3 regions of the Peribacillus sp. V2I11 genome follow, and region 3 is predicted to be linked to each of the others. Evidence: a T-box and tRNA genes for the amino acid it is inferred to sense, from the RefSeq annotation. Region 3 holds a T-box; the other regions hold tRNA genes.
What was found. The T-box of region 3 lies ahead of argS (arginine--tRNA ligase). A T-box ahead of a tRNA ligase gene usually reads a tRNA of that ligase, here a tRNA-Arg.
Positions count from the first base shown of each region.

Region 1: it encodes a tRNA-Arg, which carries the amino acid that the T-box ahead of argS (arginine--tRNA ligase) is inferred to sense. The anticodon was not compared.
Region 2: it encodes a tRNA-Arg, which carries the amino acid that the T-box ahead of argS (arginine--tRNA ligase) is inferred to sense. The anticodon was not compared.

Region 1 covers NZ_JAUSYW010000001.1:2,035,400-2,044,843, reverse strand. Annotated here, with positions in the region: gene QFZ73_RS09755 (Tex family protein) at 1-1,350, shown strand, start outside; gene cmpA (cortex morphogenetic protein CmpA) at 1,420-1,539, opposite strand; gene QFZ73_RS09745 (SprT family protein) at 1,623-2,102, shown strand; tRNA gene QFZ73_RS09740 (tRNA-Asn) at 2,235-2,309, shown strand; tRNA gene QFZ73_RS09735 (tRNA-Ser) at 2,316-2,406, shown strand; tRNA gene QFZ73_RS09730 (tRNA-Glu) at 2,426-2,497, shown strand; tRNA gene QFZ73_RS09725 (tRNA-Asp) at 2,517-2,592, shown strand; tRNA gene QFZ73_RS09720 (tRNA-Gln) at 2,671-2,745, shown strand; tRNA gene QFZ73_RS09715 (tRNA-Lys) at 2,755-2,830, shown strand; tRNA gene QFZ73_RS09710 (tRNA-Leu) at 2,840-2,921, shown strand; tRNA gene QFZ73_RS09705 (tRNA-Leu) at 2,981-3,066, shown strand; tRNA gene QFZ73_RS09700 (tRNA-Arg) at 3,085-3,161, shown strand; tRNA gene QFZ73_RS09695 (tRNA-Pro) at 3,169-3,245, shown strand; tRNA gene QFZ73_RS09690 (tRNA-Gly) at 3,275-3,348, shown strand; rRNA gene QFZ73_RS09685 (16S ribosomal RNA) at 3,444-4,994, shown strand; rRNA gene QFZ73_RS09680 (23S ribosomal RNA) at 5,171-8,103, shown strand; rRNA gene rrf (5S ribosomal RNA) at 8,224-8,339, shown strand; tRNA gene QFZ73_RS09670 (tRNA-Met) at 8,406-8,479, shown strand; gene tsaE (tRNA (adenosine(37)-N6)-threonylcarbamoyltransferase complex ATPase subunit type 1 TsaE) at 8,677-9,129, shown strand; gene tsaB (tRNA (adenosine(37)-N6)-threonylcarbamoyltransferase complex dimerization subunit type 1 TsaB) at 9,129-9,444, shown strand, end outside.
Region 2 covers NZ_JAUSYW010000001.1:2,919,268-2,928,711, forward strand. Annotated here, with positions in the region: rRNA gene QFZ73_RS14145 (16S ribosomal RNA) at 1-342, shown strand, start outside; rRNA gene QFZ73_RS14150 (23S ribosomal RNA) at 519-3,451, shown strand; rRNA gene rrf (5S ribosomal RNA) at 3,570-3,685, shown strand; tRNA gene QFZ73_RS14160 (tRNA-Val) at 3,697-3,772, shown strand; tRNA gene QFZ73_RS14165 (tRNA-Thr) at 3,783-3,858, shown strand; tRNA gene QFZ73_RS14170 (tRNA-Lys) at 3,879-3,954, shown strand; tRNA gene QFZ73_RS14175 (tRNA-Leu) at 3,963-4,044, shown strand; tRNA gene QFZ73_RS14180 (tRNA-Gly) at 4,053-4,127, shown strand; tRNA gene QFZ73_RS14185 (tRNA-Leu) at 4,140-4,228, shown strand; tRNA gene QFZ73_RS14190 (tRNA-Arg) at 4,238-4,314, shown strand; tRNA gene QFZ73_RS14195 (tRNA-Pro) at 4,327-4,403, shown strand; tRNA gene QFZ73_RS14200 (tRNA-Ala) at 4,421-4,496, shown strand; tRNA gene QFZ73_RS14205 (tRNA-Met) at 4,525-4,601, shown strand; tRNA gene QFZ73_RS14210 (tRNA-Ile) at 4,612-4,688, shown strand; tRNA gene QFZ73_RS14215 (tRNA-Ser) at 4,709-4,801, shown strand; tRNA gene QFZ73_RS14220 (tRNA-Met) at 4,905-4,978, shown strand; tRNA gene QFZ73_RS14225 (tRNA-Asp) at 4,985-5,060, shown strand; tRNA gene QFZ73_RS14230 (tRNA-Phe) at 5,084-5,159, shown strand; tRNA gene QFZ73_RS14235 (tRNA-His) at 5,177-5,252, shown strand; tRNA gene QFZ73_RS14240 (tRNA-Gly) at 5,257-5,330, shown strand; tRNA gene QFZ73_RS14245 (tRNA-Ile) at 5,336-5,412, shown strand; tRNA gene QFZ73_RS14250 (tRNA-Asn) at 5,425-5,499, shown strand; tRNA gene QFZ73_RS14255 (tRNA-Ser) at 5,501-5,591, shown strand; tRNA gene QFZ73_RS14260 (tRNA-Glu) at 5,595-5,666, shown strand; partial or broken gene QFZ73_RS28935 (TraR/DksA C4-type zinc finger protein) at 5,981-6,457, opposite strand; gene QFZ73_RS14270 (1,4-dihydroxy-2-naphthoate polyprenyltransferase) at 6,599-7,519, opposite strand; gene QFZ73_RS14275 (isochorismate synthase) at 7,819-9,228, shown strand; gene menD (2-succinyl-5-enolpyruvyl-6-hydroxy-3-cyclohexene-1-carboxylic-acid synthase) at 9,221-9,444, shown strand, end outside.
Region 3 covers NZ_JAUSYW010000001.1:3,269,398-3,278,841, reverse strand. Annotated here, with positions in the region: gene hxlA (3-hexulose-6-phosphate synthase) at 1-371, opposite strand, end outside; gene QFZ73_RS15970 (MFS transporter) at 368-1,651, opposite strand; gene QFZ73_RS15965 (sugar kinase) at 1,633-2,604, opposite strand; gene QFZ73_RS15960 (sugar phosphate isomerase/epimerase family protein) at 2,591-3,361, opposite strand; gene QFZ73_RS15955 (LacI family DNA-binding transcriptional regulator) at 3,452-4,486, opposite strand; gene argS (arginine--tRNA ligase) at 4,939-6,618, opposite strand; T-box leader at 6,653-6,871, opposite strand; gene QFZ73_RS15945 (response regulator) at 6,939-7,484, opposite strand; gene desA (Delta(5) desaturase DesA) at 7,579-8,610, opposite strand; gene QFZ73_RS15935 (DinB family protein) at 8,856-9,365, opposite strand.

The sequences.
Region 1 (9,444 bases), 1.2 Mb from region 3:
GGGCTCAAGCGTTTGATCATGCCTTCTGTAGAACGGGAAATCAGAAAAGAGCTGACGGAAAAGGCTGAGGATCAAGCTATCCATATTTTCTCTGAAAACCTCCGGAACCTGCTCTTGCAGCCCCCGCTTAAAGGGAAAGTGGTCCTAGCGTTAGATCCGGCATATCGGACTGGCTGTAAGTTGGCTGTCATTGATGAAACCGGAAAGGTGCTCGATATCAGTGTAATCTATCCGCACCCTCCAGTTGCGAAGCTTAATGCTGCCCGTGAAAAAACGATCGAAATACTTCAGCGGTTCTCGGTTGAGATCGTGGCAATCGGCAATGGTACCGCATCACGTGAATCAGAGCAATTCATCGCAGATATTTTAAAAGAAGTGAAAGGGAATATTTCATATATAATTGTTAATGAAGCGGGAGCCAGTGTGTATTCAGCCTCGGATATTGCCCGTGAAGAGTTTCCGGATCTTCAAGTAGAACAGAGAAGCGCCGTTTCGATAGGCAGAAGGCTTCAAGATCCCCTTGCTGAACTTGTTAAAATTGATCCCCAATCCGTGGGGGTAGGTCAGTACCAACATGATGTGTCGCAGAAAAAGTTAACGGAATCCCTCACGTTTGTAGTAGAAACGGCTGTTAACCAGGTGGGAGTGAATGTCAATACAGCTTCATCATCTCTATTACAATATGTAGCTGGTTTATCAAAATCGGTTGCTCAAAATATTGTAAAGAAAAGGGAAGTCGAAGGGAAGTTTTCAAGCAGGAAGGAATTAAAGAAGATTCCCCGGCTTGGTGCCAAAACATATGAACAATGTATAGGGTTCTTACGTATCATTAATGGAGATGAACCTTTAGATCAAACTGCGATACATCCTGAGAACTACAGTGCCGTGAATAAATTATTAAAGAAAATGGGATTCGCATCTGAGGATTTAGGCAGTGATTCACTGAATGAAGAGTTGGGTAAACTAAAACCGGCTGATTTGGTCAATGAATTGGAAATTGGGGAAATTACGATTAAAGATATCATAGATGATTTGATGAAACCGGGAAGAGATCCTCGGGATGAATTATCAAAACCGCTGCTTAAGCAGGATGTACTAAAAATGGAGGATCTGCAAACTGGGATGGAATTACAAGGCACAGTGAGGAATGTTGTGGATTTCGGTGCGTTTGTGGACATCGGTGTTAAACAGGATGGACTGGTGCATATTTCTAAACTGAGCAACCGGTTTGTAAAGCACCCATTGGATGTAGTTGCCGTTGGGGATGTTGTTACGGTTTGGGTCGAACTGGTTGACTCCCAAAAGCAAAGGGTATCTTTAACGATGCTTGAGCCAAAGGATCAAAACTAGCCTTAGGAAAGCTCCTTCTATATTAGAAGGGGTTTTTTTGAAGTGATGTATTTATTAACAAAGTTGAATCTATAACCTGAGACTTTCTTTCTTTTGATAAAAAAACCAACATTGATTCAACATCTTCACTTGATAATAATCCTTTTCATAAAAGGCTTTGCGGATTTGATTCTGGAACCAATTAGGCATAGCTTTTCCTCCCTTAGTTTCCTATTGTATTATTAGTCTATGTTATAATGGGTTGTCATGTTACCAAGGAAAGGGAGGGGGAAATGGATAATCGGCAATTGCAAAAACTAGTAGAAGAAATTTCGTTGAAAGACTTTAAAAAGGCCTTTAGACACCAAGCCAGTTTTAATCCGCGTCTCCGAACAACAGGAGGACGGTACTTGCTCCGTTCACACAATATAGAAATCAATAAGAAGTATCTTGATGAACGCGGTGTGGATGAAATCATTGGAATCATTAAGCATGAATTGTGCCATTATCATCTGCACATTGAGAGGAAAGGGTACCAACATCGTGATGCGGACTTTAAACATTTACTCAAGAAAGTGGGGGCACCGAGATTTTGCCAGGCGCTGCCATCTAACCAATTAAAGAAAAAGATGAATACTATTCAATATAGATGTGAAGACTGTCAGCACGTATATATAAGAAAAAAGCGAATCGACACTACCCGTTTCGTTTGTGGTAAATGTCGTGGAACATTGATTTATCAAGGGTTTAAGGAGCAAAAAACAAAAATATAAAAAAACATAAAAGAACCCTTGACTTTAAGTTGTAACCTCTTTATAATCATAAGAGTCGACAAGATAACAACTTGTTCTTAACGACAAACACTAAGGTCCTTGAGCGTAAAAAAGGAACCCAATTTTCATTATTCCGCAGTAGCTCAGTGGTAGAGCATTCGGCTGTTAACCGAACGGTCGTAGGTTCGAGTCCTACCTGCGGAGCCATTTTTTGGGGAAGTACTCAAGAGGCTGAAGAGGCGCCCCTGCTAAGGGTGTAGGTCGCGTAAGCGGCGCGAGGGTTCAAATCCCTCCTTCTCCGCCAGTTACATTTTTTATATCAAGGCCCATTGGTCAAGCGGTTAAGACACCGCCCTTTCACGGCGGTAACACGGGTTCGAATCCCGTATGGGTCACTTTTTTACACATAATGCTGGTCCCGTGGTGTAGCGGTTAACATGCCTGCCTGTCACGCAGGAGATCGCGGGTTCGATTCCCGTCGGGACCGCCATTTTTTTTAAAAAACACTTGCTAAAATAACATTATTGTGATAAAATATTATCCTGGTTGTTGATTAGTATTTGATTATTGGGCTATAGCCAAGCGGTAAGGCAACGGATTTTGATTCCGTCATGCGAAGGTTCGATCCCTTCTAGCCCAGCCATTATATTTAGAGCCATTAGCTCAGTTGGTAGAGCATCTGACTTTTAATCAGAGGGTCGAAGGTTCGAATCCTTCATGGCTCACCATTTATTTTCGCGGGTGTGGCGGAATTGGCAGACGCACCAGACTTAGGATCTGGCGCCGCAAGGCGTGGGGGTTCAAGTCCCTTCACCCGCACTGATATTTTTCTTCTTGACATCAAGTAGAAAAGGTGTTAAACTTACAAAGTCGATTTCGCGGTCGTGGCGGAATGGCAGACGCGCTAGGTTGAGGGCCTAGTGGGGGAAACCCCGTGGAGGTTCGACTCCTCTCGGCCGCACCAATAACATCATAGAAATTAGCGCCCGTAGCTCAATTGGATAGAGCATCTGACTACGAATCAGAAGGTTGTAGGTTCGACTCCCGCCGGGCGCACCATATTTTACGGGAAGTAGCTCAGCTTGGTAGAGCACTTGGTTTGGGACCAAGGGGTCGCAGGTTCGAATCCTGTCTTCCCGACCATTCTTTCTGAAAATATTTCAAAATTAAATGCGGGTGTAGTTTAGTGGTAAAACCTCAGCCTTCCAAGCTGATGATGAGAGTTCGATTCTCTTCACCCGCTCCATTATTGCTCTTTGAAAACTGAACAAAACAAAGCGCCAACGTTAAATTTTAAGTGAGCACACACTATCAAAAAAGCAAATGAGCAAGTCAAACATTTCTTCGGAGAGTTTGATCCTGGCTCAGGACGAACGCTGGCGGCGTGCCTAATACATGCAAGTCGAGCGAATCGATGGGAGCTTGCTCCCTGAGATTAGCGGCGGACGGGTGAGTAACACGTGGGCAACCTGCCTATAAGACTGGGATAACTTCGGGAAACCGGAGCTAATACCGGATACGTTCTTTTCTCGCATGAGAGAAGATGGAAAGACGGTTTACGCTGTCACTTATAGATGGGCCCGCGGCGCATTAGCTAGTTGGTGAGGTAATGGCTCACCAAGGCGACGATGCGTAGCCGACCTGAGAGGGTGATCGGCCACACTGGGACTGAGACACGGCCCAGACTCCTACGGGAGGCAGCAGTAGGGAATCTTCCGCAATGGACGAAAGTCTGACGGAGCAACGCCGCGTGAACGAAGAAGGCCTTCGGGTCGTAAAGTTCTGTTGTTAGGGAAGAACAAGTACCAGAGTAACTGCTGGTACCTTGACGGTACCTAACCAGAAAGCCACGGCTAACTACGTGCCAGCAGCCGCGGTAATACGTAGGTGGCAAGCGTTGTCCGGAATTATTGGGCGTAAAGCGCGCGCAGGTGGTTCCTTAAGTCTGATGTGAAAGCCCACGGCTCAACCGTGGAGGGTCATTGGAAACTGGGGAACTTGAGTGCAGAAGAGGAAAGTGGAATTCCAAGTGTAGCGGTGAAATGCGTAGAGATTTGGAGGAACACCAGTGGCGAAGGCGACTTTCTGGTCTGTAACTGACACTGAGGCGCGAAAGCGTGGGGAGCAAACAGGATTAGATACCCTGGTAGTCCACGCCGTAAACGATGAGTGCTAAGTGTTAGAGGGTTTCCGCCCTTTAGTGCTGCAGCTAACGCATTAAGCACTCCGCCTGGGGAGTACGGCCGCAAGGCTGAAACTCAAAGGAATTGACGGGGGCCCGCACAAGCGGTGGAGCATGTGGTTTAATTCGAAGCAACGCGAAGAACCTTACCAGGTCTTGACATCCTCTGACAACCCTAGAGATAGGGCTTTCCCCTTCGGGGGACAGAGTGACAGGTGGTGCATGGTTGTCGTCAGCTCGTGTCGTGAGATGTTGGGTTAAGTCCCGCAACGAGCGCAACCCTTGATCTTAGTTGCCAGCATTCAGTTGGGCACTCTAAGGTGACTGCCGGTGACAAACCGGAGGAAGGTGGGGATGACGTCAAATCATCATGCCCCTTATGACCTGGGCTACACACGTGCTACAATGGATGGTACAAAGGGCTGCAAACCTGCGAAGGTAAGCGAATCCCATAAAGCCATTCTCAGTTCGGATTGTAGGCTGCAACTCGCCTACATGAAGCCGGAATCGCTAGTAATCGCGGATCAGCATGCCGCGGTGAATACGTTCCCGGGCCTTGTACACACCGCCCGTCACACCACGAGAGTTTGTAACACCCGAAGTCGGTGAGGTAACCTTCATGGAGCCAGCCGCCTAAGGTGGGACAGATGATTGGGGTGAAGTCGTAACAAGGTAGCCGTATCGGAAGGTGCGGCTGGATCACCTCCTTTCTAAGGATAATTACGAGAGCGCTTTTGTTTTGTTCAGTTTTGAATGAGTGATTCATTCAAATAGGAAAGACAAACATCACGATGTGATGGATTCTTTCTGCTTTGTTCCTTGAAAACTAGATAATAGATAGAAGGCAATTAATTTTTTTCAAAGCATCTGTAAGATCTTTTTTAACGGTTAAGTTAGAAAGGGCGCACGGTGGATGCCTTGGCACTAGGAGCCGATGAAGGACGGGACTAACACCGATATGCTTCGGGGAGCTGTAAGTAAGCTTTGATCCGGAGATTTCCGAATGGGGAAACCCACTGTTCGTAATGGAACAGTATCTTTACCTGAATACATAGGGTACTGAAGGCAGACCCGGGGAACTGAAACATCTAAGTACCCGGAGGAAGAGAAAGCAAATGCGATTTCCTGAGTAGCGGCGAGCGAAACGGAATTAGCCCAAACCAAGAGGCTTGCCTCTTGGGGTTGTAGGACACTCAACATGGAGTTACAAAGGAACGGGGTAAATGAAGCGATCTGGAAAGGTCCGTCGAAGAAGGTAAAAACCCTGTAGTTGAAACTTCGTTCCCTCCTGAGTGGATCCTGAGTACGGCGGGACACGAGAAATCCCGTCGGAAGCAGGGAGGACCATCTCCCAAGGCTAAATACTCCCTAGTGACCGATAGTGAACCAGTACCGTGAGGGAAAGGTGAAAAGCACCCCGGAAGGGGAGTGAAATAGATCCTGAAACCGTGTGCCTACAAGTAGTCAAAGCCCGTTAATGGGTAATGGCGTGCCTTTTGTAGAATGAACCGGCGAGTTACGATTTCATGCGAGGTTAAGTTGATGAGACGGAGCCGCAGCGAAAGCGAGTCTGAATAGGGCGAATGAGTATGAGGTCGTAGACCCGAAACCAGGTGATCTACCCATGTCCAGGGTGAAGTTCAGGTAACACTGAATGGAGGCCCGAACCCACGCACGTTGAAAAGTGCGGGGATGAGGTGTGGGTAGCGGAGAAATTCCAATCGAACCTGGAGATAGCTGGTTCTCTCCGAAATAGCTTTAGGGCTAGCCTCAAGATGAGAGTATTGGAGGTAGAGCACTGATTGGACTAGGGGCCCCCAACGGGTTACCGAATTCAGTCAAACTCCGAATGCCAAATACTTATTCTTGGGAGTCAGACTGCGAGTGATAAGATCCGTAGTCGAAAGGGAAACAGCCCAGACCACCAGCTAAGGTCCCAAAGTATACGTTAAGTGGAAAAGGATGTGGAGTTGCTTAGACAACCAGGATGTTGGCTTAGAAGCAGCCACCATTTAAAGAGTGCGTAATAGCTCACTGGTCGAGTGACTCCGCGCCGAAAATGTACCGGGGCTAAACGTATCACCGAAGCTGTGGATTGACACCATTAGGTGTCGATGGTAGGAGAGCGTTCTAAGGGCGTTGAAGTCAGACCGGAAGGACTGGTGGAGCGCTTAGAAGTGAGAATGCCGGTATGAGTAGCGAAAGAAGGGTGAGAATCCCTTCCACCGAATGCCTAAGGTTTCCTGAGGAAGGCTCGTCCGCTCAGGGTTAGTCGGGACCTAAGCCGAGGCCGAAAGGCGTAGGCGATGGACAACAGGTTGATATTCCTGTACCACCTATACATCGTTTGAACGATGGGGGGACGCAGAAGGATAGGGTAAGCGCGCTGTTGGATATGCGCGTCCAAGCAGTTAGGCCGGAAACGAGGCAAATCCCGTTTCCATTAAGGCGGAGCTGTGATGGCGAGGGAAATATAGTACCGAAGTTCCTGATTCCACGCTGCCAAGAAAAGCCTCTAGTGAGATGTAAGGTGCCCGTACCGCAAACCGACACAGGTAGGCGAGGAGAGAATCCTAAGGTGTGCGAGAGAACTCTCGTTAAGGAACTCGGCAAAATGACCCCGTAACTTCGGGAGAAGGGGTGCTTTTTAGGGTGAATAGCCCAGAAAAGCCGCAGTGAATAGGCCCAGGCGACTGTTTAGCAAAAACACAGGTCTCTGCGAAGCCGCAAGGCGAAGTATAGGGGCTGACACCTGCCCGGTGCTGGAAGGTTAAGGGGAGAGGTTAGCGCAAGCGAAGCTTTGAACCGAAGCCCCAGTAAACGGCGGCCGTAACTATAACGGTCCTAAGGTAGCGAAATTCCTTGTCGGGTAAGTTCCGACCCGCACGAAAGGTGTAACGATCTGGGCACTGTCTCAACGAGAGACTCGGTGAAATTATAGTACCTGTGAAGATGCAGGTTACCCGCGACAGGACGGAAAGACCCCGTGGAGCTTTACTGCAGCCTGATATTGAATTTTGGTACAGCTTGTACAGGATAGGTAGGAGCCTGAGAAGCCGGAGCGCTAGCTTCGGTGGAGGCGTTGGTGGGATACTACCCTGGCTGTATTGAAATTCTAACCCGCGCCCCTTATCGGGGTGGGAGACAGTGTCAGGTGGGCAGTTTGACTGGGGCGGTCGCCTCCTAAAGAGTAACGGAGGCGCCCAAAGGTTCCCTCAGAATGGTTGGAAATCATTCGTAGAGTGTAAAGGCACAAGGGAGCTTGACTGCGAGACCTACAAGTCGAGCAGGGACGAAAGTCGGGCTTAGTGATCCGGTGGTTCCGCATGGAAGGGCCATCGCTCAACGGATAAAAGCTACCCCGGGGATAACAGGCTTATCTCCCCCAAGAGTCCACATCGACGGGGAGGTTTGGCACCTCGATGTCGGCTCATCGCATCCTGGGGCTGTAGTCGGTCCCAAGGGTTGGGCTGTTCGCCCATTAAAGCGGTACGCGAGCTGGGTTCAGAACGTCGTGAGACAGTTCGGTCCCTATCCGTCGCGGGCGCAGGAAATTTGAGAGGAGCTGTCCTTAGTACGAGAGGACCGGGATGGACGCACCGCTGGTGTACCAGTTGTCTTGCCAAAGGCATAGCTGGGTAGCTACGTGCGGACGGGATAAGTGCTGAAAGCATCTAAGCATGAAGCCCCCCTCAAGATGAGATTTCCCATGGCGCAAGCTAGTAAGATCCCTGAAAGATGATCAGGTTGATAGGTCAGAGGTGGAAGCGTGGCGACATGTGGAGCTGACTGATACTAATAGATCGAGGACTTAACCAACGCTTTAAAAAAATGAAATACCTTCTTATATTATCTAGTTTTGAAGGAATGAAAATTTCTTCTTGCATTCTGATCTCATACATGATATGATAATGGATGTACTGAAAAAAAGATAAAATGTTTGGTGGCGATAGCGAAGAGGTCACACCCGTTCCCATTCCGAACACGGCAGTTAAGCTCTTCAGCGCCGATGGTAGTTGGGGGTTTCCCCCTGTGAGAGTAGGACGCCGCCAAGCTATAATCTTTGTATTCTTTTTGAATAAATGGGAATACTTTAATTATAAAAGCAGCATTTATACCGTCGCGGGGTGGAGCAGTCCGGTAGCTCGTCGGGCTCATAACCCGAAGGTCGCAGGTTCAAATCCTGTCCCCGCAATCATGAAAAAAACGAAACTTAGGTTTCGTTTTTTTGTTTTATCTGAAATTCGAATAATTATGTCCCTAACTTATTTGTTTCTTCTTTTGAAACAAGGTAAACTACATATAGAATGGTTTTTGTTCCATAATATTGCGTTTATGGTTCTCGACTGAACTATAGGACGTTTTCCTAATAATGATAAAGGTGATTGATATATGCAACATGTTGAATTGATTTCGCAGAATGAGGAAGAAACAGCGCAATTTGCGCATAAATTGGCACAAAAGCTTTCCAGTGGAGATGTGTTGGCTTTAGAAGGTGACTTGGGTGCAGGGAAGACGGCATTCACAAAAGGGCTGGCTAAAGGATTAGGTATTACCAGAATGGTGAATAGCCCTACCTTTACGATAATAAAGGAATACATGGGTCGCTTGCCTTTATATCATATGGATGTCTATCGGGTAAGTGAATCGGAAGAAGATTTAGGCTTTGATGAATATTTTGATGGTGATGGTGTGACTGTCGTTGAATGGGCCCATTTAATAAAGGATCACCTTCCAGAGGAAATCTTGACCATTTATATCTATCGTCTGGGCGATACAAGCAGGCGTATTGTTTTGGAAGCCAAAGGCGAAAGATATGTAAAGTTATGTAAGGAGATTATTTGATGAAGGTTTTAGCAATAGATACATCGAATTTCACATTAGGGATTGCACTGGTTAACGGGAGTCAAGTAATTGGTGAGTATACGACGAACCTAAAGAAAAATCATTCGGTGCGGGTAATGCCAGCAATTGAAACACTGCTGAGGGATTGTGATACTAAACCGAAGGAATTGACTAAGATAGTGGTCGCTCAAGGTCCAGGTTCCTATACAGGGGTCAGGATTGGAGTGACGATTGCGAAAAGCTTGGCCTGGACGCTTCAGATTCCGTTATCAGGTGTTTCCAGCTTAGAGGTTTTAGCAGCTAATGGACGTTATT
Region 2 (9,444 bases), 350 kb from region 3:
TCATGCCCCTTATGACCTGGGCTACACACGTGCTACAATGGATGGTACAAAGGGCTGCAAACCTGCGAAGGTAAGCGAATCCCATAAAGCCATTCTCAGTTCGGATTGTAGGCTGCAACTCGCCTACATGAAGCCGGAATCGCTAGTAATCGCGGATCAGCATGCCGCGGTGAATACGTTCCCGGGCCTTGTACACACCGCCCGTCACACCACGAGAGTTTGTAACACCCGAAGTCGGTGAGGTAACCTTCATGGAGCCAGCCGCCTAAGGTGGGACAGATGATTGGGGTGAAGTCGTAACAAGGTAGCCGTATCGGAAGGTGCGGCTGGATCACCTCCTTTCTAAGGATAATTACGAGAGCGCTTTTGTTTTGTTCAGTTTTGAATGAGTGATTCATTCAAATAGGAAAGACAAACATCACGATGTGATGGATTCTTTCTGCTTTGTTCCTTGAAAACTAGATAATAGATAGAAGGCAATTAATTTTTTTCAAAGCATCTGTAAGATCTTTTTTAACGGTTAAGTTAGAAAGGGCGCACGGTGGATGCCTTGGCACTAGGAGCCGATGAAGGACGGGACTAACACCGATATGCTTCGGGGAGCTGTAAGTAAGCTTTGATCCGGAGATTTCCGAATGGGGAAACCCACTGTTCGTAATGGAACAGTATCTTTACCTGAATACATAGGGTACTGAAGGCAGACCCGGGGAACTGAAACATCTAAGTACCCGGAGGAAGAGAAAGCAAATGCGATTTCCTGAGTAGCGGCGAGCGAAACGGAATTAGCCCAAACCAAGAGGCTTGCCTCTTGGGGTTGTAGGACACTCAACATGGAGTTACAAAGGAACGGGGTAAATGAAGCGATCTGGAAAGGTCCGTCAAAGAAGGTAAAAACCCTGTAGTTGAAACTTCGTTCCCTCCTGAGTGGATCCTGAGTACGGCGGGACACGAGAAATCCCGTCGGAAGCAGGGAGGACCATCTCCCAAGGCTAAATACTCCCTAGTGACCGATAGTGAACCAGTACCGTGAGGGAAAGGTGAAAAGCACCCCGGAAGGGGAGTGAAATAGATCCTGAAACCGTGTGCCTACAAGTAGTCAAAGCCCGTTAATGGGTAATGGCGTGCCTTTTGTAGAATGAACCGGCGAGTTACGATTTCATGCGAGGTTAAGTTGATGAGACGGAGCCGCAGCGAAAGCGAGTCTGAATAGGGCGAATGAGTATGAGGTCGTAGACCCGAAACCAGGTGATCTACCCATGTCCAGGGTGAAGTTCAGGTAACACTGAATGGAGGCCCGAACCCACGCACGTTGAAAAGTGCGGGGATGAGGTGTGGGTAGCGGAGAAATTCCAATCGAACCTGGAGATAGCTGGTTCTCTCCGAAATAGCTTTAGGGCTAGCCTCAAGATGAGAGTATTGGAGGTAGAGCACTGATTGGACTAGGGGCCCCCAACGGGTTACCGAATTCAGTCAAACTCCGAATGCCAAATACTTATTCTTGGGAGTCAGACTGCGAGTGATAAGATCCGTAGTCGAAAGGGAAACAGCCCAGACCACCAGCTAAGGTCCCAAAGTATACGTTAAGTGGAAAAGGATGTGGAGTTGCTTAGACAACCAGGATGTTGGCTCAGAAGCAGCCACCATTTAAAGAGTGCGTAATAGCTCACTGGTCGAGTGACTCCGCGCCGAAAATGTACCGGGGCTAAACGTATCACCGAAGCTGTGGATTGACACCATTAGGTGTCGATGGTAGGAGAGCGTTCTAAGGGCGTTGAAGTCAGACCGGAAGGACTGGTGGAGCGCTTAGAAGTGAGAATGCCGGTATGAGTAGCGAAAGAAGGGTGAGAATCCCTTCCACCGAATGCCTAAGGTTTCCTGAGGAAGGCTCGTCCGCTCAGGGTTAGTCGGGACCTAAGCCGAGGCCGAAAGGCGTAGGCGATGGACAACAGGTTGATATTCCTGTACCACCTATACATCGTTTGAACGATGGGGGGACGCAGAAGGATAGGGTAAGCGCGCTGTTGGATATGCGCGTCCAAGCAGTTAGGCCGGAAACGAGGCAAATCCCGTTTCCATTAAGGCGGAGCTGTGATGGCGAGGGAAATATAGTACCGAAGTTCCTGATTCCACGCTGCCAAGAAAAGCCTCTAGTGAGATGTAAGGTGCCCGTACCGCAAACCGACACAGGTAGGCGAGGAGAGAATCCTAAGGTGTGCGAGAGAACTCTCGTTAAGGAACTCGGCAAAATGACCCCGTAACTTCGGGAGAAGGGGTGCTTTTTAGGGTGAATAGCCCAGAAAAGCCGCAGTGAATAGGCCCAGGCGACTGTTTAGCAAAAACACAGGTCTCTGCGAAGCCGCAAGGCGAAGTATAGGGGCTGACACCTGCCCGGTGCTGGAAGGTTAAGGGGAGAGGTTAGCGCAAGCGAAGCTTTGAACCGAAGCCCCAGTAAACGGCGGCCGTAACTATAACGGTCCTAAGGTAGCGAAATTCCTTGTCGGGTAAGTTCCGACCCGCACGAAAGGTGTAACGATCTGGGCACTGTCTCAACGAGAGACTCGGTGAAATTATAGTACCTGTGAAGATGCAGGTTACCCGCGACAGGACGGAAAGACCCCGTGGAGCTTTACTGCAGCCTGATATTGAATTTTGGTACAGCTTGTACAGGATAGGTAGGAGCCTGAGAAGCCGGAGCGCTAGCTTCGGTGGAGGCGTTGGTGGGATACTACCCTGGCTGTATTGAAATTCTAACCCGCGCCCCTTATCGGGGTGGGAGACAGTGTCAGGTGGGCAGTTTGACTGGGGCGGTCGCCTCCTAAAGAGTAACGGAGGCGCCCAAAGGTTCCCTCAGAATGGTTGGAAATCATTCGTAGAGTGTAAAGGCACAAGGGAGCTTGACTGCGAGACCTACAAGTCGAGCAGGGACGAAAGTCGGGCTTAGTGATCCGGTGGTTCCGCATGGAAGGGCCATCGCTCAACGGATAAAAGCTACCCCGGGGATAACAGGCTTATCTCCCCCAAGAGTCCACATCGACGGGGAGGTTTGGCACCTCGATGTCGGCTCATCGCATCCTGGGGCTGTAGTCGGTCCCAAGGGTTGGGCTGTTCGCCCATTAAAGCGGTACGCGAGCTGGGTTCAGAACGTCGTGAGACAGTTCGGTCCCTATCCGTCGCGGGCGCAGGAAATTTGAGAGGAGCTGTCCTTAGTACGAGAGGACCGGGATGGACGCACCGCTGGTGTACCAGTTGTCTTGCCAAAGGCATAGCTGGGTAGCTACGTGCGGACGGGATAAGTGCTGAAAGCATCTAAGCATGAAGCCCCCCTCAAGATGAGATTTCCCATGGCGCAAGCTAGTAAGATCCCTGAAAGATGATCAGGTTGATAGGTCAGAGGTGGAAGCGTGGCGACATGTGGAGCTGACTGATACTAATAGATCGAGGACTTAACCAACGCTTTAAAAAAATGAAATGCCTTCTTATTATCTAGTTTTGAAGGAATGAAAATTTCTTCTTGCATTTTCTCAAAAAGACGTTATAATAATATATGTCTTAAAAAAATGATAACAATGTTTGGTGACGATAGCGAAGAGGTCACACCCGTTCCCATTCCGAACACGGCAGTTAAGCTCTTCAGCGCCGATGGTAGTTGGGGGTTTCCCCCTGTGAGAGTAGGACGTCGCCAAGCAGGTTTTATATGGAGGATTAGCTCAGCTGGGAGAGCATCTGCCTTACAAGCAGAGGGTCGGCGGTTCGATCCCGTCATCCTCCACCATTTTACACCTGCCGGTGTAGCTCAACTGGTAGAGCAACTGACTTGTAATCAGTAGGTTGGGGGTTCAAGTCCTCTTGCCGGCACCATTTTAAGATAGTACAAGCACGAGCCATTAGCTCAGTTGGTAGAGCATCTGACTTTTAATCAGAGGGTCGAAGGTTCGAATCCTTCATGGCTCACCATTATATATGCGGGTGTGGCGGAATTGGCAGACGCACCAGACTTAGGATCTGGCGCCGCAAGGCGTGGGGGTTCAAGTCCCTTCACCCGCATCTTTCATGCGGAAGTAGTTCAGTGGTAGAATACAACCTTGCCAAGGTTGGGGTCGCGGGTTCGAATCCCGTCTTCCGCTCCACTTTTCGTATGTGCCGGGGTGGCGGAACTGGCAGACGCACAGGACTTAAAATCCTGCGGTAGGTGACTACCGTACCGGTTCGATTCCGGTCCTCGGCACCATCATAATATGCGCCCGTAGCTCAATTGGATAGAGCATCTGACTACGAATCAGAAGGTTGTAGGTTCGACTCCCGCCGGGCGCACCATGTTTTTTATTGCGGGAAGTAGCTCAGCTTGGTAGAGCACTTGGTTTGGGACCAAGGGGTCGCAGGTTCGAATCCTGTCTTCCCGACCACGTGATTTTTAATGAATGGGGCCTTAGCTCAGCTGGGAGAGCGCCTGCCTTGCACGCAGGAGGTCAGCGGTTCGATCCCGCTAGGCTCCACCATTTTTCAATCAGATACTTATATTATATTGGCGGTGTAGCTCAGCTGGCTAGAGCGTACGGTTCATACCCGTGAGGTCGGGGGTTCGATCCCCTCCGCCGCTACCAATAAATATAAGGACCTTTAGCTCAGCTGGTTAGAGCAGACGGCTCATAACCGTCCGGTCGTAGGTTCGAGTCCTACAAGGTCCACCATATTCATTTTTTAAAGCCGTGGAGGTATACCCAAGTTCGGCTGAAGGGATCGGTCTTGAAAACCGACAGGGGAGTCAAATCCCGCGGGGGTTCGAATCCCTCTACCTCCTCCATTTTTTCAAAAAGCAGCAAGTTGTTTTGAAACAACCTTACATAAAGGAAGCGGACGAAACAATATACACGAAAACTTGATGTGAATCGTTTCATTTTTACCGTCGCGGGGTGGAGCAGTCCGGTAGCTCGTCGGGCTCATAACCCGAAGGTCGCAGGTTCAAATCCTGTCCCCGCAATTATTAGGTCCCGTGGTGTAGCGGTTAACATGCCTGCCTGTCACGCAGGAGATCGCGGGTTCGATTCCCGTCGGGACCGCCATTCTTTAAATTCAATACATATGTGGCTCAGTAGCTCAGTCGGTAGAGCAAAGGACTGAAAATCCTTGTGTCGGCGGTTCGATTCCGTCCTGAGCCACCATATTTTAAAAAATTACGGCGATTGTGGCGAAGTGGTTAACGCACCTGATTGTGGTTCAGGCATTCGTGGGTTCGATTCCCATCAGTCGCCCCATTTCGCGGGTGTAGTTTAGTGGTAAAACCTCAGCCTTCCAAGCTGATGATGAGGGTTCGATTCCCTTCACCCGCTCCAAATATGGGCCTATAGCTCAGCTGGTTAGAGCGCACGCCTGATAAGCGTGAGGTCGATGGTTCGAGTCCATTTAGGCCCACCATATTCATATTGTTCCGCAGTAGCTCAGTGGTAGAGCATTCGGCTGTTAACCGAACGGTCGTAGGTTCGAGTCCTACCTGCGGAGCCATGGGGAAGTACTCAAGAGGCTGAAGAGGCGCCCCTGCTAAGGGTGTAGGTCGCGCGAGCGGCGCGAGGGTTCAAATCCCTCCTTCTCCGCCAGTTGGCCCGTTGGTCAAGCGGTTAAGACACCGCCCTTTCACGGCGGTAACACGGGTTCGAATCCCGTACGGGTCATAACAAAAAGGGAAGCATACATTCATGTATGCTTCTTTTTTTCATTTCTTTTCATTAATATAACTATCTTTTTGTTTATAGGGAATGTCTCCAAGGTTGGATTCTATATTTTCTTCTTCCAGTGCATCTTCAAATTCCTTTTGCTTTTTGTTCGGGATATCCACTCTATTTTTTCCTTCGATATCATTTGCGGCAAATCCTTCATAGTCCTCAGGAAATCCGTTCGTCTCATCTTCGGCTTTATAAAGATTATTATAATTGTCATGATCGCCGGTATAATCAGATGGCGTTTCGGATGTACCGAATTTGGCAACTTCACCAAAGCTATCTTCTTTATCCACCCTTTCGATTCCATGACGATTTTCAAAATGATCACCCTTGGATGGAATCAGTATATCCTCTTCCGCTGGCCGTTCTTGGGAAAGTGGCCGTTCTGGGGCATGCTCGACACAGTAGAGGGTGCATGGGATCGCTTCAAGCCTCTCGAGGGGGATTTCCATATTGCAGGTTTTACAATGGCCATACGAACCTTCTTCTATGGCTTTCAAAGCTTCATCGATTTTCTCCATTTCGGATTGTGCATGCTCATCGAGTGCTTGATTCCGTTCCATCTCGAATAATTCGGTTCCTAGGTCAGCAGGATGATTATCATAGGATGATAATTCCCCTACGGATTCCGTCTGGCTTTTATCCAGAATGGATTGTTCATCATTTTGAATTCTATTACTTAGCTCATTTTTTTCTTGAAGCAGTTCATTTTTGAATTTTTGCGTTTGTTGTTTCGTTGTCATATCCGATTCACTCCTTCTAAAGTCCAAAGCTCATTTTTTATTGGTAAGATGGTTGTATTATCTATTACCCGAATCGGAGTATAGGAAAACAATATGGTACGGAAGATAGAAAAAAGGACTGATGAGCTCAGTCCTGAGAGATTATATAAGATAGCTGATGAATAATCCAATGGCCATGAGTAAGCCAAAGAAGGTGTTCGTTTGGGCCGTGGCTTTCATTGCTGGAACCATCGTGATCGGCTGCGTTTTACCTACGAAGCCTTTGATTGCGGCCATGGCTTTCGGGATGCTTAGGAAGGCAAGGAGAATCCATGCCGTTACGCTTTCAGTAAGGACTAGTCCAACAAGCCATAGATAAGAGAAGGCGAACATGATTGCCATGAATGTCAGGGCGTTTTTCCTGCCCATCACTACTGGCATCGTTTTTCGGCCATGTGCCTTATCCCCATCATGGTCACGTAGGTTATTGGATAAGTTGATCAACCCGACCAATATTCCACTTGGAATGGCAATTAAAATGGCTGTTGAAGAGACAAAACCGGTTTGAATGAAAAAGGCGATCAGGATTATCAAAAAGCCCATGAACAATCCAGAAAAAAGTTCCCCGAATGGTGTATATGAAATGGGCAGGGGACCGCCTGTATAAAGATAGCCGACAAGCATGCAAACCAGTCCTACTGCAGCAAGCCACCAAGATGATGCGGCACAGATATAGATGCCCAGTAACAAGGCGATGGCATACATGCCAAGGGCCAGGGTCATGATTAGTTTGGGGGTCATCCCATGACGGACGATCCCGCCGCCTATGCCTACGGATTCCTCTGTATCCAAGCCTCTCTTGAAATCATAGTATTCATTGAATAAATTGGTTGCAGCTTGAATCAGGATACTTGCAATCATCATGGCAGCGAATAGTAACCAATTCACTCCATCTTCCAAAAGTGCAATCACAGTTCCAAGTAAAACTGGGACAAAAGCTGCGGTTAGTGTATGTGGACGAATTAACTCCCACCAAATCTTCCAGGTCCGTTTAAGGGGAAGTCCGTCGTATTCTGTTTGCATTATTTCTCTCCTCAAAATCATTATTGGTTCTCTCGAAATTATAACAAATATTGAAATGTTGCACAAAAGGTTATCCTAATAATGCAAGAAAAGTGGGTAAGGGTGATAATAGGAATTCAAGGATGTTGCATTTCCAAAATCAAGGATATTTCTCTACATTCGCTAAGATTCATATAATAAGGAAAAAAGCAGGAAAGAATCGTTCGGTAAAGGGGCGTTTTATTGACATGAGGTTGAAGGGAGGTGTATCTTTAAATAGGTTAAAAAGCTTTTAAAATGTACATTTGGGGGGATTTTTTTTGGCTATCTCAGAGGAAACTGAACAGTTTCAGGGACTGGCTTCAGCTATACAAAAGGCGAAGGACTTGAATGATCAAGTTCTATTCAGTCATATTAAGAAAGTTAATTGCAACAACCCCCTTTCATTTTATCAAGCTGGAAGAGAACGGTACGCGGGTGAACGCTTTTTCTGGGAGGACCCTGCAAAGGAAATGACCATCACCGGTTTAGGCAATGTAAAGAAACTCAAAGCGGCATCGAATGCCGAACGTTATAGAGAAGTCGAAAAGAGCTGGATCAAACTGCAGAATACTGCTGTCAAAACAGGGGTGACCGATTTAGAAGCGACAGGTCCTTTACTGTTTGGGGGCTTTTCTTTTGATTATGAAACTGACAGTACGCTCCTTTGGAATCAGTTCGGGGACAACCTGTTTTATATACCTGCCTTCATGCTGTCAATAGTGGGGAAACAAGCTTACTTAACGACAAACTTACTTTGTTCGCCTGATGATTCAGAAAAACTCTTCATAGACATGATAAATGAACGGGAAGCTTTCCTTTTCGAAAGCTTGGATGGCAATGGATTGGGGGCAAATTCCCTGGTTATGCAGAGGGAAGTCGAACCTGAGGAATGGAAGCGGACGGTCGCAGAGGCTGTTCAGGAAATCAAGACGACAGATCTCGACAAGATCGTTTTGGCAAGGGAGCTTCGACTTGTTTTTGAACGTTCCATCGATTCAGGGAAGGTGCTTGAAAGATTGATTGCTGAGCAGCCATTAAGCTATATTTTCAGTTTGGAGGCTGGTGGTGACTGTTTTGTCGGTGCCACCCCTGAACGTTTAATTAAGAAACAGGGAAATGAAGTTTTTTCTACCTGTCTTGCTGGATCGATGGGGCGAGGGAAAGATGAGCGAGAAGATGTTCGTCTTGGTGAAGAATTGCTTCATGACCAAAAGAATTTACAAGAGCATCAATATGTCGTGTCGATGATATCCAATGCTTTTGATTCTGTATGCGAAAAGGTGATGGTTCCGGCCGAACCGGCACTTATGAAAAACCGTCATATCCAGCATTTATACACACCGGTCCGCGGTCTATCAAAGGAAGGTGTCACGATTTTTGAATTCGTCGAGAATCTCCATCCTACACCTGCTATGGGCGGACTTCCAAAAGATAAGGCCGTTGTCCGAATTCGGGAAATGGAAGGTCTTGAACGCGGCTTTTATGCAGGTCCTTTAGGCTGGGTGGATACGTATGGAAACGGGGAATTCGCTGTAGGTATACGTTCTGCCCTAATACAGAACAATGAGGCATCGCTCTTTGCCGGATGCGGAGTAGTGGAAGATTCGACTCCCGAAAGTGAATTCCGGGAAACGGGGATTAAATTCAATCCGATGTTAAGTGCTTTAGGAGGAAATCTTAATGAATGACCGAGATGCATTGACAGCGTATGCTGCTTCATTCGTCGATGAGCTGGCACAAAATGAGGTGAAGCATGTGGTGGTGAGCCCAGGTTCACGATCCACGCCCCTAGCTTTACTGCTAGTGGAACATCCTGATATCGAAATTCATATTAATGTGGATGAGCGTTCGGCTGCTTTTTTTGCCCTTGGTTTAGCTAAGGCCTTAAAAGAACCTGTCGGACT
Region 3 (9,444 bases):
TAAATCCGTAATTGCTCAAGCCGGGAATCGGATACATTCAATAAATCGATCATGATCTGCCCCTTGTATTCATACGCCTTTTCCAGGCATTTTTGGATGGTTACATCCGATGCAGCCCCCATTACCGTAGCTACATCAGCCCCGCTTTGAAAACAAAGATCCATTTCATAAGCCGCATTGTCCATCGTCTTCATGTCGGCAACGATTCTTTTATCCGGAAAGTGATTTTTCATTTCTTTGATGCTATTCACTCCGAACTCTTTAATCAGGGAAGTCCCCACCTCAATCCAATCAATCGAGGCTTCCAGGCTTCGTGCCATATCAATGGCTTCCTCCATAATCATGCGATCCAATGCCAGCTGAATTTTCAAGACGAAACCACCCCCATTTGCTTGACTGGCGTAACCGCAGGCTTTTTGACCATCAATGTGAGTAACGCAGAAATCAATAAAGATCCCGCCATGAAAATATAGGATGCTCCGGGCCCGCCGGTCAGTCCGTTTAAATATCCAACGAAATAGGCACCTACAAATGAGCCAAGCGCCCCCATGCTATTGATCAGGGCCATTGCTCCGCCAGCCACATTCCTTGGAAGGATTTCAGGAATGATGGCAAAGAACGGTCCATACGGGGCATACATCGCACCGCCTGCAATGACCAACAGGGCATATGAAAGCCAGAAATTCGATGTGCCTAGCATGAAGGACCCGAAGAATGCGATTGCCCCCACAAGCAGCGATGTCCAAACGAACGTTTTCCGATTTAATGTTTTATCCGAAAAATAGGATAGTGCCAGCATCGAAATGACCGCTAACAAATAAGGTCCGGATGAAAGCCAGCCCGTTGCCACTATATCCATGTTCGACGCCTGTTTAATAATGGACGGCAGCCACATGACGAACCCATAAACCCCGATGCTCCACATGAAGTATTGGATACTGAGCACGATGACCTGCTTTGACTTAAAAGCTTCCCTATAATTTTTCACAGGTTTTAATGCAGCCTGTTCTTTCTGGAGGATAGCTTCCATATCTTGCTTTTCCTGATCTGTAAGCCACTTGGCATCTTTGGGACGGTCATTGACGAGCTTATACCAGATAAACGCCCACAGGACAGCCGGAAGCCCTTCAATGATGAACAGCCATCTCCAGTCGAATGCCTTCAATAGGTAGCCGGAAAGGATCGACATCCACAATACAGTAACAGGATTCCCCAGAATCAAAAAGGTGTTGGCCCGGGAACGTTCTTCTTTTAGGAACCAGTGGCTCAGGAAAACGAGCATCGCAGGCATAACAGCGCTTTCAACAACACCAAGCAGGAAGCGAATCGGATAGAGCCATGCCACACTTGTCGCCATCCCCGTCAATGTGGCCAGTCCTCCCCAGAGAATCAAGCTCCAAAAAATCAGGATCTTGGCACTTTTCTTTTCTGCGTAATGTGCACCTGGAACTTGAAAGAAGAAATAACCAAGGAAAAACAGCGCGGCCAGAAAGGAAGATACCCCGGCTGTGATATTAAGGTCTTCCCCCATTCCTCCCGCTACGCCAAACCCATAGTTGGCACGGTCGAGATAGGCAAGACTGTAAGTGATGAACACTAGGGGGATCAATCTCATCCACCTTTTTCTCGAAGCTACTTGTAATTGAGACATGATTGAAGCACTCCTTTTTTCATAAAGTGTTCTAGCTCTTCCATATTAGGGAGGCCTTCGTGATCTCCGGAAGACATCACGGCCTTGGCCCCCATCGCATTTCCGCGTAAAACTGCTTCTTCATACAATGCCCCTTCCAGTAAAGCACTTATTACACCGACAGCGAACCCGTCTCCTGCCCCTACGGTATCCACGACTTCCGTTACGGCAAAACCCGGTACCTCCTTCCTTTCATTTTGGGTCGCAAAGTAGGCTCCTTCTTCCCCGAGTTTAATCACAACAAGCTTAACACCGAGTTCGAGGTAGTAACTGGCGATATCCTCCTTGTTGCTGTATCCTGTAAGAATTTCACCTTCCTGCATGCCGGGAAGCAGCCAATCCGCCTCTTCCGCAAACATATTGACGATGCTGATCATCTCCCTTTCATTCGGCCAGAGTGATGGACGAAGATTCGGATCGAATGAAACGGTTACCCCCTTTTGTTTCAGATGATTCAAGACTTGCCACGACAGCTCTCTGAAACTGCTGGAAATGGCAGGAGGTATCCCCGTTAAATGCAGGTGCTGAGTTGAAGGGAGCTTCTCCAGGGGAAAGTCCTCCAGGGAAATCTTACTGGCGCTTGAATTCTTCCTAAAGTATTCAACGACCGGATCTCCTTGTTCGACTTTCGATTTTAACTGGAACCCAGTTGGATTGAGCGGATCCACCAAAACATTGGAGACATCCACCCCCTCATTTGTGAGCGTTTTCATAATCATGCGCCCGAACGAATCATCCCCCACTTTGCTCATCCATGCAGTTTTGATCCCTAACCTTGACAGGCCGATCGCTACATTCGTTTCCGCCCCCGCCACATAACGTTTATAACTAAAGCACTCTTCAAGATTCCCTGGCTCATCCGCTATGAACATCGCCATAGCTTCTCCCATCGTCAATACCTTAAGCTCGCTCATGGCTAACACCCCGCTCCATTTTCATGTGTGAAATATAGGTTTCTACATTTTCCAGGGTTACCGGGAATTCAATCGCTCTCGGGCATGAACCACTGAAACGTTCCATTAACTCTATTACCTCAGGCTGCAGCGGCAAAGATACCGGCTCGGTCACCCATTCCTCTTTCTCGCGCTTCACTTGCTTCAAATGAATATAGTCCACATATCCCGCTAAATCTTTCGCAGCCTTGATTGGAACTTCTTCTGTATACAGCCAGTTGCCCGTATCGAATGTCAATCTAATCGGGATGCCGAACTTTTCGGTGCGACTCAGGAAATGAGCGATTCGGTTTACATTTCCACCTCCAGGCGTTTGATCGTTCTCGATGGTGATTTTCAATTCACGGTTTTGCAGATTTTCCACCAAGACCTCATTCATCCGAAACATATCAGTTTCAAAGAAATCGTAGTTTCCTAGAGGCATCTTCAGCAATTCCGCTCCCAGTTCATCCGCTTCCCTTGCCAAGCGTTTAAAACCTATTTCATTCATTTGATGGTCTGTTCCGATCAGGAAATCAGGAGCGGAATAATAAATGTCCAAGTTAAGCTCCCTGCATAAGGCACCCAACTCTTCCAACATATCATCCGGGCCCAATAGCTCTCTTCTGATTTCGATTCCATCAGCTCCGGCAGCCGCTGCCGCTTTTATGATTTCAAGATGTCCGAGCGTTTGAAGCACTTCCAGTGGTATTGAATTCATGCATACAAAGACTTCCATCGTTTATCCTTCCTCCTTATGAATGTGTTCCATCAGAAATGGTACCGGTACCATTTTATTTTTAAATAAAGTCTTCCTTGCTTAGAAGACTTATTTCTGTATAAAAGGCGTCGTTTGCCTAACATTCAATTTCGCTTGATACGCCATTGTCTGCGCTGGGGAAACCTGTCCATCAATGCGGCGCAGGATCATTTCCATAGCAGCGACCCCGATTTGGTATGTGGGCTGTTCAATCGTTGTAATGCCCGAATAAACAATGGTGCTCCAATCCGGATTATCAAATCCCATCATGGCTAAATCTTCCGGGACCGACAGTTTCTTTTCTTGTAAAAGTAAAATTAATTTTAATAGCACGACACTATTTGCCGTCAATATAGCTCTTGATACGCCTTTGGAATCATCTAAAAAATGCTGGAGCTTGGACTCGACATCTTTTAAATCGTCGACATTGACCTCATAAACATCACCTGAACTCGGATGACTGTGGCTCATCAGCGTTTGCTGAAAGGATAGCCGCCGTTCATACCTGGTACTGACTTTGCTTGCAGGTTCGCTGAAAAACGCAATTCGTTCATAATTTTGGCCAACCAAATAATTGACCGCTTGTGAAGTAGCGTGAAAATTATCCAATCCTACCGTATCGATTTCAAGATCTGGCACTTTCCGATCCAAAAGGATGATCGGGGTCTTTTGCACTTGCATCTGTTTTAGCATGTCGTGATTTCCGCCAGTCGTATGAATGATAAGCCCGTCGATGCGATGGGATAGAAGCATATCAAAATAGCCTCTTTCCTTCTCGGGGTTATTATCCGAATTGCAAATCATCAGATTATATCCATTCTGGCTGCATATATCTTCAGCCCCCCGAAGGATGGCCGTCGTATATGGATTGTTGATATCCGCCACGATGATTCCAATCAAATAACTCTTATTGCTTTTGAGCCCTCTTGCCATCGTATTTGGACGGTACTCCATTTTGTTGATCGCCAGCTCGATTTTCTTACGGGTTTTGTCAGAGAGTTCATCATATCTCCCCCCTAAATACCGGGAAACGGAGGTTTTTGAAACACCTGCTTCTCTAGCAACATCGTAAATTGTAACTTTTGCGTTTTCTTGTTTAACCATTTCATTCATCCATTCGCGAATTTTGGAACCGGTTCCATTTTTATAAATATTAACACATTGCCAATGAATGTCAATCCATTTTATTCATATTCTTTCCACATCAATTTTAATAGCAGGGACTGCTTTTGAAAAAAGAGCCTCATCTTCCTGTTCCTGAATAAACACTCTTGGTTGAAAAATTGGAAACAACATTTACCATGAAGCATATGAAAAATAAAGTAGTATCACTGCACCAGGGCTGCCTTAGATGCACTCCGAATGCGACTAACGATAGACTTGTATGCACATAAAGACATAAAGGCTGGCGAGGAAATCACGATCAATTCAACGTTGAACTTGAGATAAATCCCTTATGGTTCAATGTCATCGAGTAGGCATTTGTGCATCCATTTTATAAGAATCCATTTTGAAAGATCAAAATGGATTCCTTTTTTTGCAGGGATTATTTAAACTTACATTTTATTCGGCGCCGAAATTCCCAATAAACTTAACGCATCCTTCAAAACAATCGCTACGGAAAAAGCGAATGAGAGCTTCATTTGTTTCCATTCATCTTCAACTAAGATTTTCGTATGTGCATAATACTTATTGAATGCACGAGATAACTGCAAGCTGAATTTCGCGATTTGTGATGGGTCGGCTTGTTCAAATGATTTTTGGACAATGATCGGGTATTGCTCCAGCAGCTGGATGACTGACCACGCATATTCCCCTAAAGCGTCATACTGGATGGCCTGCTCTTTAAATTCACCTTTTTCAAGCAATGAGGAAATTCGCGCAAATGTGTATTGTACATATGGACCCGTTTCTCCCTCAAAATTCATCATTTGCTCTAATGAAAAATCAATATCGTTCATGCGGTTATTTTTTAAATCATTAAAGATTACCGCTCCGACACCAACCTGTCTTGCAACCAGTTCTTTCTGTTCAAGCGCTTGATTTTTTTCTTCAATATTGCGCTTCGCAGTTTCGATCGCCTCTGCCAATACATCCGCAAGCAGCACGACTTTCCCTTTACGTGTCGACATTTTCTTACCGTCTTTCAACATCATGCCAAATGCTACGTGCTGCAAATCCTTTGACCAATCATACCCCATTTTTTCTATGACGTTAAAGAGTTGCTTAAAGTGCAGGGATTGTTCGTTTCCGACAACATAAAATGTTTTCTTCGCCTCATACTGTTTTTTACGATACATGGCTGCAGCTAAATCACGCGTGGCATAAAGTGTCGCACCATCCGTTTTCGTAATCAAACAAGGCGGCATATCTTCCAATTGAACGACATAGGCACCTTCGGATAGGGTAAGTAAGCCATTTTCTTTTAGTTCCCCGACAACAGCATCCATTTTGTCATTGTAAAACGCTTCGCCGGCATAGGAATCAAAACGGATGCCCAATAAGTCATAAATCGTCTCAAATTCTTTTAGAGACGCATCCCTGAACCATTTCCACAATGCCAGTGCTTCCCCGTCCCCATCTTCAAGCGACTTGAAGCTTGCGCGTGCTTGTTCATTCAACGATTCATCCGTTTCAGCTCTTTCATGGAACTTCACATAGATTTTCAATAATTCCTCAATCGGCGAAGCTTCGATTGCCTCTTTGTCGCCCCACAGCTTATACGCGACAATCAACTTACCGAATTGCGTGCCCCAATCTCCTAAATGATTAATACGCACGGCATTGTAGCCATTTTTTTCGGCAATGTTGGCCAGTGCATTCCCTATGACCGTTGAGCGTAAGTGCCCCATGGAAAAGGGCTTGGCAATATTCGGGGAGGAATAATCAATCACGACATTTTCCTGTACAGGCTGCATCGAACCATACTGATCCCTTTCCCTTAATATCGTTTGCAGCACGTTTTCCGTCACCATCTGTTGATTGACGAAGATATTCAGATAACCCCCCACTACGTTCACTTCTTGGATCAACTTACTGTTTAATTGTTGGGCTATTTCAGACGCAATCACTTGAGGCGATTTTTTGAATTTTTTCGCAAGAGTAAAGCACGGAAAGGCGACATCGCCTAACTCCATCAATTTTGGCTTTTCCATTAATTTTTCTATTTCACTTGCTGGCATCTCATTGTTCAAAGCAGTTGAAATCAATTCTGCAATTGGTTTATTCATCGTCATTTTCCCTCCTAAACAAAAAAGCCCCCGCCTCTAAATAAGAGACGAGAGCATGAATTCCCGTGGTACCACTCTAGTTGCCACAAATTGTGACCACTTTCCATTGTTAACGAGGTGACTCCCCGATTTTCCCTACTAAACGTTTCAAGAAATTTCTCCAAAGTGCGCTTCATTCATCCGTCCTGCATTAGGCTCCCACCATCCCTAACTCGCTTTCCATTTCAAAATGAACTACTCTCTTCATCACAGAATTTTCAATATTATAATTTAATCCATCGTACACAATTTAAAAAAACGTGTCAACAGGATTTAAGAAACAAATCTTAACCAGCCGGTAACTTCATTTTATCCTTGATGGTCGAAAGATATTTCCTTACTGTCCCTATTGTGCCGCTTTGCTGATTAGACGGTTCAATTTTGGATTGACCATCGGCTAAAAGCCCTAACACTCCCATTTCCCGGCCATAATTGCCGGAAGACTCATCTATAAGTTCTGGGGAGTATATTCGCTTGCCATCCATTATGCTGCGAATCGAGCAGGCTAACTCTTCAATCGGGCTATCCTTCAATAAATAACCACTTACATTAGCTTTTAATGCGAGTTGAAAATAACCAGTCCTTCTAAATGTCGTTAAAATGACCACTTTGCATTCAAATGACTTTAAAGATTCCGCAGCCTCAAGTCCGCTCATTACAGGCATCTCCATATCCATGATACAAACATCAGGCTGTAATTGCTGTACAAGAGACATCGCTTCTTCTCCATTACTGGCTTGCCCGACAATTTCTATATCTTCTTCAAGATTGAGTAGAGAACTTATTGCCTCTAACAGCATTTGCTGATTTTCTGCAATGACAATTCGAATCATTTTTAAGTTCTCTCCTTTATCGAGTTCCTTATATGAAACAAAGACTCCCCAAAATCCAAGGATTAATAAGGGAGTCTGAAATGATACATGAACGTTACAGTTCAGATTTAACTTGAGCGGAAACGCTTTTTTTCGTTAAATATTTGATGTCTTTAAAACCAACAAAATTCTTGGATTCCTCATCCCATAAACGGAAACGGAGTGAGCGCAAGCTTGTCGCAAGAGTAATCGTTGGAACGTTCTTTAAAGGCTGCGTATTATTGTGAGCCATTTCCAATTTATAGTTAGGTACCCTTGGACTTAAATGGTGAACATGATGGTAACCGATATTACCAGTAAGGAACTGCATCAGTTTTGGAAGCTTATAAAAAGAACTTCCCTCCACTGCTGCCAATACATATTCCCACTCCTCATTTTCTTCAAAATAAGAGTCCTCAAATGTGTGCTGGACGTAAAACAGCCAAATGCCCACTGAACCAGAAATCATGAAAATGGAACCTTGTACCAGAAGGAACGACTGCCAGCCTACTGCCAGGCAAAGCAATGTTGCTAATACGACGATTAATGCATTCGTCAAATACGTATTCATTTTCTCCTTCTTTCTAGCACCTTTGCGGTTAAATCTATTTTTAAGAAGGAATACATAAATTGGACCAATACCAAACATAACCAATGGATTGCGATAAAAACGATAGGCAAAACGAATTTTAAGCGGTGCAGCCAAATATTCATCCACCGTAAGGGTCCAAATATCTCCTGTACCCCGCTTATCCAAATTACCGCTTGTCGCGTGATGCACAGAATGCTCATGCCCCCATTGATCAAACGGGAATAAAGTCAAAACACCCATGATCGTACCTACTGCTCTATTCGCACGGCGGCTTTTGAAAAATGAATGATGGGTACAATCATGGAAAATAATGAATATTCTTGTCAAGAAGCCAGCAGCAATCACGGCTGGAACTAAAGTTAACCAATAAGAAACGGAAAGGCTTATATATGCTAGGTACCATAAAATGATGAACGGCCCCAAGGTATTGACGATCTGCCATATACTTTGCTTTGTCGTTGATTGTTCAAAAGGAGCAATTTGTTTTCTCAAGTTCTTCGTATTTTGCAAGGTCATTATTCAATTGCACTTCCTTTTATTTGTCGTTATACATATTATAAAGAAATCAACCTGATATTATTAGTACCAGGTGTCATGACTAGAAGATGACAAATGTCATGTACAAGTCATTTTCAACGGCAAACGTAAAAAAGGCCAACCAGAAAAAATTGGTTAACCTGTCCTATGTATAGGGTTTCGATATTTTCAAAATTACAGGTAGCCTTCACGGAACTATCTTTTTTTGCCAAATTGAAATCCAGTTACTTTCCTTTTAAAAATAAATAAAGACCATAATCCGTCGAAGCAGAAGCATGACCCATTTGCCGTAACATGGCTGTGATATTGCCACGGTGATATGTTCCATGATTCACGACATGGGGTACCAATTCGGCTACACCTGTTTTCATTTGGCCGCCAGATGGATTCTCAATCATAAGAGGCTTATCTATATTTTCTTTTTGGCTAAGCAACGATTTGTACTGCTCGGATAACTTAAAAAACATGGCCTCCATTTCCTCTAATTCCTTTGACACTGTTTGTTCTTTCCGTTGTTCAGCCAACATCAATGCATGTTTCATGCTTTTACCGGAAAAAACCTCCACCCACCCCAGATCGGAAAGATACACATGGGCCATCACACTCGATATCGATGAAAACACACTTTGAACTTCTTGATGGTAAACATCCCTTGGAAGCTCTTTTAAGCGGTTGAAAATCTGCTTATTTGCCCATACGTTAAAATCATAAAACTGTAATGCAAAATGTGACATATAAAATATCCCCTTCTTCATATATGGACTAGAACTAACAAATTAATTGTCATTCTGCGGAATAATTCGACCTACAGCG